Regions from separate parts of the Microbacterium sp. EF45047 genome, predicted to be linked through region 1. Evidence: predicted binding sites of a transcription regulator. Region 1 holds the regulator's gene; the other holds the start of a gene.
The links. The regulator LexA, encoded in region 1, represses DNA repair genes until DNA is damaged. The targets are predictions, from matches to a motif close to TCGAACANNTGTTCGA.

Region 1 (6,042 bases):
AGCGCGGCGCGGGATTCGACGGTGGTGCGCGCCCCGTCGGCGAGGCGGAGCACGGTCAACTGAGCCTCCTCCCACGGCATCCGCGTGCCGCTCCACTCCACGAACGCCAGCCGGGTGCCGTCCGGCGACAGCGCGGGATGCGCGAAGAAGCCCGGACCGTCCACGAGCACCCGCTCGCGCGCCTCGCCCGCGGCGGCGGAGCCGTCCACCGGGATCTCCACGATCCCGCGCCGGTGCGGCTGCTCGCGCAGGTTCTCGCGCACAGCCAGCAGCCGGCCATGCTGCAGCGACAGGCCGCCGTGCTGCGGCCCCGGAGCGGTGAGCGGATGCGGTTCGCCGCCGCGCGGCATCCGGTACACCCGCTGATCGGCGGCGTGCACGAAGAAGAGAGTGCCCTCGGCATCCGCCGTCCAGGCCCCACCGCCGTACTCGTGGACCCGCGAGCGCGCGCTCCACGGCGCGGGGAGCACCTCCGCGCCGGACGAGCTCCGCACGCTCACCCGCCCGCCCTCGGCGGGCACCGACTCGCCCCACCAGATCTCCTCGCCGACGAAGCGCGCACCGTCGATGCGCGGCGACGCCTGCGCGATGCGGGCGGCGGTGAACGGCGACGGCCAGGAGCCGTAGGGGAGGGATGCGGGTGAGCCGGACATGACTCCGAGCCTAGCCAGCAGCCCGTCCGCGACACGGCCGAGTGCGATCCGGCCGGGCACGCCGCGGCGTCGCGCGACATGCACCGTCATACCGTGCGACACATGGCGTCACACAGTGTGCGCCCGGTTCCGGGGCCGTTCTACCCTGCTGGAGGACGTGACCGACGAGCCGGAGGAGGAGCAGCACCATGGCCCGAGTGCCGTTCTCCTTCGAGCTCTACCCGCCGCGCTCACCCGCCAACGCGGACGCCCTGCACGAGACCATCCGGCAGCTCGCGGCGGTCGGGCCCGAGTTCCTCTCCGTCACCTACGGGGCCGGGGGATCCACCGGCGGGCGCTCGCTCGAAGTGCTCCGCCACATCCGGCAGCACACCGACGTCGAGCCGCTCGCGCACCTCACCTGCGTGGGCAACACCTACGCCGGGGCGACCCGGCTGATCCGCGAGTTCCTCGACGCCGGCATCCTCAGCTTCCTCGCCCTGCGCGGCGACCCGCCCGCCGGTCAGGACGAGGGCGACCCGTTCCTCGGCGACCTGGAGAGCGCCGCGCAGCTCGTGCAGCTCATCGACCGGGTGCAGGCCGAGCGCGCCCCGTACGAGGAGTCCCCGGTCCCGGGCAATCCGGGCGCCGTCCGCGTCGCGCCCCGCCGCAAGGTGAACATCGCCGTCGCCGCCTTCCCGAACGGGCATCCGCGTTCCGCCTACAGCACCCAGCACGTCGAGGCGCTGCTGGCGAAGGAGGCCGCGGGCGCCACCTTCGCGATCACCCAGCTGTTCTTCCACCCCGACGACTACCTCGCCTTCGTGGAGCGCGCCCGCCGCGCCGGCGTGACCATCCCGATCCTGCCCGGCATCATGCCGATCACCTCGCCCGCCCGGCTCGCTCGCGTGCTCGAGCTGACCGGCGAGGAGCTGCCGGGCGAGCTCGCCGTCGCGCTCGAGGTGGAGCCCACCGCCGAGGGCCGTCGCCGCATCGGCATCGAGTGGGCGGCCCGCCTGGCGCGAGCCGTCGTCGCCGGCGGCGCACCGGGAGTGCACCTGTACGCCTTCAACCAGCACGAGACCGTGCTCGAGGTTCTCGCCGAAGCCGGGATCATCCCCGCCCTGCAGTTCTCATCGAAAGGAACACCATGACCGCTTTCCCCGACGGGACCATCCTCGGCTACCCCCGGATCGGACGCCGCCGCGAGCTCAAGAGGGCCGTCGAGTCGTTCTGGGCGGGCCGCATCGACGAGGCCGCGCTCGAGACCGCCGCCGCGGAGCTGCGCGCGGCGAACCGTGAGCGCCTCGCCGCGCTGGGCCTCGGCCGCGACGACTCCTCGATCCCGGAGTCGTTCTCCTTCTATGACCAGGTGCTCGACGCCGCGGTCACGGTCGGCGCGATCCCGGCCCGCTTCGAGGACCTGCGCGACGAGGACGGCCGCATCGGCCTGCCGGCCTACTTCACCATCGCGCGCGGCGAGGGGGACCGCGCGCCGCTGGAGATGACGAAGTGGTTCGACTCGAACTACCACTACCTCGTGCCCGAGATCGGCCCGGACACCGACTTCTCGCTCTCCAGCGACCGCCTCGTGCGCGAGGTCGCCGAGGCCGCGGACGCCGGCTTCCGCACGCGCCCCGTCGTCGTCGGCCCCGTGACCCTGCTCGCCCTGGCGAAGGCATCCGATGACGCGCCCGAGGGCTTCGACCCGCTCTCCCGCCTCGACGATGTGCTGCCCGTGTACGCCGAACTGCTCGCGGCGCTCAAGGCCGCCGGCGCCGCCTGGGTGCAGCTGGACGAGCCGGCGCTGGTGAGCGAGTCGCTGCCGGCGTCGCCGCAGGCCCTCGCGGATGCCGCGGAGCGCGCCCTCGCCGTCCTCGGCGGTGCGCAGGACCGCCCTTCGATCCTCGTCGCCGCCCCGTACGCCGCCCTCGACGCGGCGTTCCCGGTCCTCACCGCCGCACCGATCGAGGCCATCGCGGTGGACCTCGTCCGCGGCGGCATCCCGGCCGGAGCCCCGGGCCTGGAGGGCAAGACCCTCGTCGGCGGCGTGATCGACGGTCACAACATCTGGCGCGGCGACCTCGACGCGGCCTTCGCGAAGCTGGAGGCGCTGCGCACGCTGGGCGCCGCGGCGGTCACCGCCGCCACGTCGACCTCGCTGCTGCACGTGCCGCACGACGTGGAGGACGAGTCGAAGCTGGACGCGCGCCTGGTCTCCTGGCTCGCCTTCGCCGACCAGAAGGTCGGCCAGGTGGTCACCCTGGCGCGCGGTCTCGCCGAGGGCCGCGACGCCATCGCCGCAGAGCTCGACGCCGCATCCGCCGCGCTCGAGGACCGCCGCACCGCACCCGGTGTGCGCGACGGCGCCGTGCGCGAGCGCGCCGCCGGGCTCGCCGAGGCCGACTTCGCCCGCGCCCCGTACGCGGAGCGCGAGGCTGCGCAGCAGGCGCTGGACCTGCCCGCCCTGCCGCTGACGACCATCGGCTCCTTCCCGCAGACCGGCAACATCCGCCGGGCGCGGGCGCAGTTCCTGCGCGGCGAGCTGCCGCAGGAGGACTACGAGGACTTCCTGCGGGCCGAGATCGACCGCGTTGTCTCGCTGCAGGAGGAGCTCGGACTGGACGTGCTGGTGCACGGCGAGCCCGAGCGCAACGACATGGTGCAGTACTTCGCCGAGAATCTGGACGGCTTCGCGGTCACCGAGAACGGCTGGGTGCAGTCCTACGGGTCGCGGGCGACGCGTCCCTCCATCCTGTGGGGCGACGTGTCGCGTCCGGCGCCGATCACGGTGTCCTGGGCTTCGTACGCCCAGTCGCTGAGCGCGAAGCCGGTCAAGGGCATGCTCACCGGGCCGGTGACGATCCTGGCCTGGTCGTTCGTGCGCGACGACCAGCCGCTCGGCGAGACCGCGAACCAGGTCGCCCTCGCGCTGCGCGACGAGATCGCCGACCTCGAGGAGGCCGGCATCGGCATCATCCAGGTCGACGAGCCCGCCCTGCGCGAGCTGCTGCCGCTGAAGCGGGCCGACCAGCCGGCGTATCTGGACTGGTCGGTGCGCTCCTTCCGCCTGGCCACCGGCGGCGCCGCCGCCGCCACGCAGGTGCACACGCACCTCTGTTACTCCGAGTTCGGCGTGGTGATCGACGCGATCCGCGCCCTGGATGCCGACGTCACCTCGATCGAGGCGGCGCGCAGCCGGATGGAGGTCGTCGCCGACGTCGCGGAGGCCGGCTTCGACCACGGCATCGGCCCGGGCGTGTACGACATCCACTCGCCCCGCGTGCCCAGCGTCGACGAGGTCGAGACGCTGCTGCGTCGCGCGACCGAGGAGCTGCCGCTGCGCCAGGTCTGGGTCAACCCGGACTGCGGCCTGAAGACCCGCGGCTACGAGGAGACCGTGGCCTCGCTGCGCAACATCGCGGAGGCGACGCGCCGCGTCCGCGAGGACGTCGCCGTCACGGCCTGACCGGCCCCACGCGTTCGGGGCGGATTCTCACACCCGGGGCGGCGGAGAACCGCCCCGAACGTGAGAACCCGCCCCGAACGGATCAGGCGCGAGGCGTCAGACCGCGCGCAGCACCGCGACGACCTTGCCGAGCACGGTGGCGTCGTCGCCGAGGATGGGTTCGAACGCCGAGTTGCGGGGGAGCAGCCAGGTGTGACCGTCCCGGCGGCGGAAGGTCTTCACCGTCGCCTCGCCGTCGAGCATCGCCGCGACGATCTCGCCGTTCTCGGCCGTCGACTGAGTGCGGACGACGACCCAGTCCCCGTCGCAGATCGCGGCGTCGATCATCGAATCGCCGGAGACCTTGAGCATGAACAGCTCGCCCTTCCCGACGAGCTGCCGCGGCAGCGGGAAGATCTCCTCGACCTGCTGCTCGGCGGTGATCGGCACCCCTGCGGCGATCCGGCCGACCAGCGGAACGAGCGCGGCGTCGCCCACGGCCGGGCCCGCGTCGGCGGGATTCTCGCCGCTCGCCCCGGGCAGATCGATCAGCACCTCCATCGCTCGGGTCTTGCCCGGGTCGCGACGCAGGTAGCCGCTCAGCTCCAGCTGACCGAGCTGGTGCGTCACGCTCGACAGGGACTTCAGTCCCACGGCGTCGCCGATCTCGCGCATGCTCGGCGGGTAGCCGTGCTTGGCGATCGAGGTCTGGATGACCTCGAGGATCGCCATCTGCTTCGGGCTGAGGCTCTTGCGCCGGCGCGTGCGCGGCGCTTCGGCGGCGTTGTTCTCGCTCATCTGTGCTCCTTCGTGCGCCGTCGCTGGCGACCGGGTTCGAATGTCGGTGGCCCGTGATGGGGTGTCGATATCGAAACCGTATCCGAGATCCTCACGATTTCGGAAGATCTGTTCGAGCGTGTCGGAGACCTACCTGACAGGATTTCGAAGACGTGTTGACAGATGTTCGATATCGAAGATAGATTCGGAACGTAGCTTCGCATCCGGCTCTCCCGGCCGAGGGTCGGATGCGAAGCTGCCGATCACATCGAGGAGCACAGCACATGAGCACCATCGCCATCCAGGGTCCGATCGCCCGCCCGCGCACGCGTCTCCGCCTCACCGCACGCGGACGCCGGGTGCTCCTCGCTCTCGCCGCCGCCCCGCTCGCCGCCGGCATCGCCTTCTCGGCGCTCGCGGGCGGCTCCGCCCTCGCCTCGGGTGAGCAGGCGTACCGGGCGTCGTTCGAGACCGTGACCGTGATGCCGGGCGACACGCTGTGGTCGATCGCCGCGCACGTGGCGCCGGACGCTGATCCGCGCGACGTCGTCGACGACATCATCCGCCTGAACAATCTGCCGGGCGGCATGGTGCAGGCGGGCAGTGAGATCGCCATCCCCGCTGCTTACGCGGACTGAGCCGCCGGTTGCGCGGGCTCTCCTGCCGGCTGCGCGGACTGACCCGCCGGCACGCCGGCCGCGCCCGGCTCGGAACCGTTCGTCGCACGCGCCGAGCGCCCCGGCGGTTCGTCCTAGCATGGGAAGGGTGACCTCCCTCGATGAGCTGCCCCTCCGCGACGATCTGCGCGGGCTCACACCGTACGGCGCGCCGCAGGCCCCTCTCCCCGTCGCACTGAACGTCAACGAGAACACGCATCCGGTGCCCGACGAGGTGGCCAGCGACATCCTCGACGACATCGCCCTGGCCCTGCGTGACGTGAACCGGTACCCCGACCGCGAGTTCACCCTCCTCCGCGAGGGATTCGCCGAGTACCTCGGCCACGGCCTCACGCCCGACCGCATCTGGGCCGGGAACGGGTCGAACGAGGTGCTGCAGCACATCCTGCAGGCCTTCGCCGGCCCTGGACGCACCGCGTTCGGCTTCGCCCCCACCTACTCCATGTACCCGCTGCTCACCCAGGGCACGGGCGCGCGCTGGATCGCCGGCACGCGCGAGGCGGACTAC
Region 2 (6,042 bases), 980 kb from region 1:
GAGGCCGGCAGCGGCATCCGATCTCGGACCCGCCACCGGCGCCTGAGTCGGCCCGGCAGCGGCATCCGATCCGCGGCGGCGCTCAGCCGAACTGCGGCGGCGTGCCGGTGGCGCGCTCGATGATGCGCGCCACCATGTCGTCCGCGGTGGTGTTCTCCCCGGGACGGTTCGGCTTGCCGGTGCCGTGGTAGTCGCTGGATCCGGTGACGATCAGGTCGTGGTCGGCGGCGATGCGCCGCAGGATCCGCTTGCCGTCCTCGGTGTTCTCGCGGTGGTCGATCTCGAAGCCCGCGAGGCCCGCGGCGATCAGCCGCTCGATGACCTCCGGCGGCAGCATCCGGTCCCGTCCCGCGGTGACCGGATGCGCGATGATCGCCACCCCGCCGGCATCCGTGATCAGGCGCACGGCGGTGAGCGGGTCGGGCGCGTAGTGCGGCTCGTAGTAGCCCTCGCGCGGATGCAGGATGCCGTCGAAGGCCTCGGTGCGGTCGCGGACGATGCCGCGGGTGACGAGCGCGTCGGCGATGTGCGGGCGCCCGACGGTGGCGTCCCCCGTCGTGTGCGCCAGGACGTCCTCCCAGCTCAGGTCGTAGTCGCGCGAGATGTTGCGCACCATGCGCTCGGCCCGGCCGATCCGGTCGTCGCGGATCCGCTCGGTCTCGGCGCGCAGGTCGGCGTCCTCGGGGTCGAAGAGGTAGCCCAGCACGTGCACGCTGCGCCATTCGTGCTTGGCGGAGAGCTCCATGCCCGGCAGGAAGGTCATCCCGAGCTCGGCGGCGACGGCGCCCGCCTCGGCCCAGCCGGTGGTGCGGTCGTGGTCGGTCAGCGCGAGGGTGCGGATGCCGTGCGCGTGCGCCTGCCGGACGACCCGACCGGGCGACTCCGTGCCGTCGGAGTGGTTGGAGTGCAGGTGCAGGTCGCTCGGACCCGCGAACCGCTGTGGCTCCCCCGTCGTCATCCTTCGAGAGTACCGATCCGGAGGCACCCCGGCGGTCAGCGCGGTCACAGCCCGCTTCCCTACGCTCGGAGACGATGCTTCGACTCCTCGGGATCCTGATCACCGTGCTGTACGCGATCGCGGCGGCCGTGGTGGTGTGGCCGCAGTTCTTCCGGCTGGAGCACACCTTCCCGATCGCCCAGGTCGTCGCCGCCCGCGGACTCATGCTCGCCGGATTCCTGGCCGTGGCCGTGATCGCGCTGCTGCTCCTGCTCGCCCGTCCGCTGCGCGGCTTCGCGGCATCCGTGCTCATCGTGTCGCTGCTGGCGGCGGGCGCGACGGGTGCGATCGGGGCGATGCGCGGGTTCTCCACCGGCACGCTGCCGGCGAAGACGGAGTCCAGCGTGAGGGTCATGACCTGGAACACCGCGGGCGAGGCGGTCCCGGCGGAGACGATCGCCGCGGCGGTGCTCGAGCAGCAGGCCGACATCGTCGCGCTGCCCGAGACCGCGGAGGCGGTGGGCGAGCGCATCGCGATCATGCTGCGCGAGCAGGGGCATCCGATGTGGGTGCACCACGTGAACTCGCGGCCCGACGTGCAGAACGGGCCGCAGGCATGGCAGACGACGATCCTGATCTCGCCCGAGCTGGGCGACTACTCCGTGATCCAGTCCTCGCAGGACGGCACCAGCAGCACCGGGGCGCTGCCGAGCGCGGTCGCCATGCCGGTGGACGGCACCGGCCCGACCGTGGTGGCCGTGCACGCCGTGGCGCCGCGCGAGGAGGACATGGCGCAGTGGCGCGCGGATCTCTCCTGGATCGCCGACCAGTGCCCGGAGGGCGACTTCATCCTGGCCGGCGACTTCAACGCCACGCTCGACCACATGGCCTCGCTCGGCGTGGGCGGCGGCGACATGGGCTACTGCCGGGACGTCGCCAGCCGCACCGGGACGGGCATGGCCGGCACGTGGCCGACGGACATCCCGGCGCTGGCCGGCGCTCCCATCGACCACATCATGGCCAGCCAGAACTGGACGCCGACCGGCTCCGCGGTGCTCGGCGACGACGCCGGCAGCGACCACCGGGCCGTGGTGGCGCAGCTCGAGCCGGCCGGCTGAGTTCCGGCATCCGCGCGTCACCGGCATCCGCGCGTCTCGGCGTCCACGCGTGTCCGGCGTCCGGGGTCGGTGAGAGGATGGACGCATGAGCAGCGCAGCCGACGAGAGCACGACCGCGACCGAGACCGCGGAGGCCGAGAACTCCAACCGCAAGCAGCCGTTCCCCCGCGGCTTCCTGGACACCATCTCGACCGGATGGGCGGAGCGTCCCGAGTCCCTGCCGCCGGCCCGCGCACAGGCGTCCTACGCGGCGGCCCGTCGCGCCGCGGTGTCGGCGGCCTTCCCGGGCAGCCGCCTCGTCGTGCCGGCCGGGTCGCTGAAGCAGCGCAGCAACGACACCGACTATCCGTTCCGCGCGCACTCCGCCTTCCTGCACCTGACCGGGTGGGGCGAGGACGCCGAGCCGGACTCGGTGCTCGTGTTCGAGCCGACGTCCGACGGCCACGACGTCACCCTGTACTTCCGGGAGCGCGCGGACCGCACCACGTCGGAGTTCTACTCGGACGCGACGATCGGCGAGTTCTGGATCGGCCCGCGCCCCTCCCTCGCGGTGGTCGCCGCCGACCTCGGCCTTGCGACCGCGCACATCGACGACTTCCAGGCCGGTGACGACGACCTCGTCGTGGACGAGGACGCCGAGCTGACGCGCTTCGTCTCGGAGCTGCGGCTCGTGAAGGACGAGTACGAGATCGCCGAGCTGCGGCGTGCCGTGGAGATCACCCGGAGCGGATTCGACGACGTGATCCGCGCCCTGCCGCGGGCCGTGGAGCACCCGCGCGGCGAGCGCGTGGTCGAGGGCGCCTTCCATCAGCGGGCCCGCAGCGACGGCAACTGGGAGGGCTACGACACCATCGCGGCCTCCGGCCCGCACGCCTGCTACCTGCACTGGACGCGCAACGACGGCGCGGTCGTGCCGGGCGACCTCATCCTCGTCGACGCGGGCGTCGAGGTCGACAGCATGTACACCGCCGACATCACCCGCACGCTGCCGGTGAACGGGCGGTTCTCCGAGGTGCAGCGGCGGGTGTACGAGACGGTGCTCGAGGCAGCGGATGCCGCGTTCGCCGCGGCCCGTCCGGGGGTGAAGTTCCGCGCCGTGCACGAGGCGGCGATGGAGGTCATCGCGCGCCGCACCGCGGAATGGGGGCTGCTGCCGGTGACGGCCGAAGAGGCTCTCGATGCGGATGCCGGGGGCCAGCACCGCCGGTACATGGTGCACGGCACGAGCCACCACCTCGGACTGGACGTGCACGACTGTGCGCAGGCCCGCCGCGAGATGTACTACGACGGGGTGCTCGAGCCGGGGATGGTGTTCACGATCGAGCCGGGACTGTACTTCCAGATCGACGACCTGACCGTGCCGGAGGAGCTCCGCGGGATCGGCGTGCGGATCGAGGACGACATCCTGATGACCGCCGACGGGCCGGTGAACCTGTCCGCCGACATCCCACGCACCGCCGACGAGGTCGAGGCGTGGATGGCCCGGGCTGCCGGTCGTTGAGCGAGGACGCGCGCAGCGCGACCGAGACGAAACGCAGTGAGGAATCCGAGCCTCCGCAGCCGCCCGCATCCCCGACCGGGAACCCCGCAGCTCACGATGCCGGCACCATGCACGAAGGCCAGCTGAACGTCGACGCGGAACTCGTCGCCTCGCTGGTCGCCGCTCAGTTCCCCCGCTATGCCGGCGCGCCCGTCCGACGCGTCCACTCCGGTGGGACCGTCAACGCGATCTTCCGCATCGGGAGCGACGTCGCCGCCCGCCTTCCCCTGCTGCCCGCGGACGCCGCAGAGCTCGAGGCCGAAGCGTCGGCTCTGAACGAGTTCGCCGAGACATGCCCGTTCCCAGCGCCGCGCGCCCTCGGCATCGGAGCACCGGATGCCGCGTACCCGTCCGCCTGGACGCTGCAGGAGTGGCTGCCCGGCACGGTGGCCGACCCCTTCCGGTGGTCGTCCTCCTACGCATTGGCGGACGACGTCGTGAGCCTGATCCGGCGCCTGCGCAGCGCGCCGGTGGCGGGGCGCTCCTTCGACGGGCGGGGACGCGGCGGGAATCTGAGGGATCACGACGAGTGGATGGCGCACTGCCTTGCCCAGAGCGCCGGAATCGTGGACACCGCTGCGGTCGAGGCTCTGTGGTCGGTGCTCCGCGATCTCGCGGCCGACGGTGAGGACCGCATGAGCCACCGGGACCTGATCCCCGCGAACCTCCTCGTGGCGGACGGACGTCTGGTGGGAGTCCTCGACGGCGGGGCCTTCGGCCCGGCCGACCCGTCCCTGGACCTGGTCGCCGCATGGCATCTGTTCGACGAGCCGGTCCGCTCGCATGTGCGCGCCGCTGTCGGCGCGGGCGAGGCCGAGTGGCTGCGCGGAGCCGCATGGGCGCTGCAGCAGGCGATGGGCCTCGTCTGGTACTACCCCGAGACGAACCCGCCGATGGCGGAGCTCGGCCACTCGACCGTCACACGCCTTCTGGCCGACACCGAACTCCCCCGACGCTGAGCGCGCCGCCCCTCCTCCGCCGTCGTCGAGCGAGGCGCCCTCCCCCCCCGGTCGCTGAGCGCGGTCCCCGTCCCGGTCGTTGAGCGAGGACGCGCGCAGCGCGACCGAGACGAAACGCCCCACCGCTCCCGGGTCGCCCTCCCCCGGTCGTTGAGCGAGCACCGGCGCAGCCGGAGCGAGACGAAACGCCCCACCCGTCGATTCGTTACCATTCCGTTACCACCCTCAGTTCGCAGAAGTGCCGAATACTCGTTCGAATGTCCGTGGCCGGTGTGATCATGAAGTATGGCATTCTTCACCGAGGTCGACGCGGAGGTCGCGGTGCTGCGCGGCCTGCTCGGTGAGGACACGGATGCCGCGAGCCTGCCCGGCCGGGTTCTGCGCCTGTCCGACACCGACCTCGCCGTTCTGGTTCAGGCGGCGGGAGCCTTGCGGCGGTGTGCGGAGCGGGTGGAGATCGTCGGGGCCGGCGTGGTCGCGTCCCGCTCCACCCGGGATGCCGGGCATTCGGGTCTGGCCCAGTCCCGAGGCCACCGCTCCGCGGCGTCGTTCCTGCAGGAGATCACCGGCGGCACCCGCAGCGATGCGCACCGCCAGATCCGGCAGGGCACCTCCCTTCTCGAGGAAGCCGCCGCCGGCGGATCCCCCGCCGACGACACAAACGCGGGACATCCCGGCGACGACGGACACGACCATGGCGGCCCGGAGGACCATGGCTGCCCGGCGGGGGACGCGGAGCAGCACGGTGAGGGCGCGGGTTCGGGCGGGACGCCGGATCCCGGTACACACCGCGGGCCCGGCCAGGGCGAGACCCCCGCGATCACGCCGCCCTGGCACGCCCCGCTCGGCGCCGCCCTGCTCTCCGGCGACCTCTCCGCCGCTCAGCACGACGCCATCCTGCGCGGCCTCGGCGAACCACCCACCGCCACGGCGACCGGCCCTACCCTCGACCACCCCGACGACGCGGCCGCTGCGGTGGCGGATGCGGAGGCGCGGGAGGCGTGGCGTGCGGCGGCGGAGCAGCTGATCGCCGAAGCGGCCCGGCGCACCGTGGAGGAACTCGCCTCGACCGCCCGGACGATCCGGGACCGGCTGGACCCGGAAGGAGCCGAGCGGCGCTTCCAGGAGCGATACCAGCGGCGCTCGTTCCGCACCTGGCGCGACCGGGACGGCATCGCCCACGCCTCCTGGGTGTTCGACGACGAAGGCGCCGCATTCCTGGAGGCCATCCTCGCCGCCGCCCTCCGCCCCCGCCTGGGCCCCCGGTTCGTCGACGAGACCGAGAAGACCCGCGCCGAGGACCTCGTCCGCGACCCCCGTTCCAACGACCAACTCGCCTACGACCTGCTCCTGGATATCCTCCGCACCGGCATCCTCGCCGACCCCAAGACCGTCTTCGGCACCCGCCAGCCCGGAATCCGCCTGGTCACCGTCCTCACCCCCGACGGCACCCTCGCCCCCACCGGGCACACCGAAGACGGACTGCAC

Region 2: JRG78_RS03715 (DUF222 domain-containing protein) is a predicted target of LexA. The motif match lies at 4,796-4,811, and genes of this name have one in related genera.

The regions. Positions count from the first base shown of each region.
Region 1 is NZ_CP069429.1:1,753,698-1,759,739, reverse strand. Features, by position in the region: gene JRG78_RS08530 (S9 family peptidase) at 1-653, opposite strand, end outside; gene JRG78_RS08525 (methylenetetrahydrofolate reductase) at 842-1,786, shown strand; gene metE (5-methyltetrahydropteroyltriglutamate--homocysteine S-methyltransferase) at 1,783-4,101, shown strand; gene lexA (transcriptional repressor LexA) at 4,198-4,878, opposite strand; gene JRG78_RS08510 (LysM peptidoglycan-binding domain-containing protein) at 5,142-5,495, shown strand; gene JRG78_RS08505 (histidinol-phosphate transaminase) at 5,623-6,042, shown strand, end outside.
Region 2 is NZ_CP069429.1:776,119-782,160, reverse strand. Features, by position in the region: gene JRG78_RS03735 (PHP domain-containing protein) at 83-958, opposite strand; gene JRG78_RS03730 (endonuclease/exonuclease/phosphatase family protein) at 1,033-2,055, shown strand; gene JRG78_RS03725 (aminopeptidase P family protein) at 2,141-3,556, shown strand; gene JRG78_RS03720 (phosphotransferase) at 3,664-4,554, shown strand; gene JRG78_RS03715 (DUF222 domain-containing protein) at 4,840-6,042, shown strand, end outside.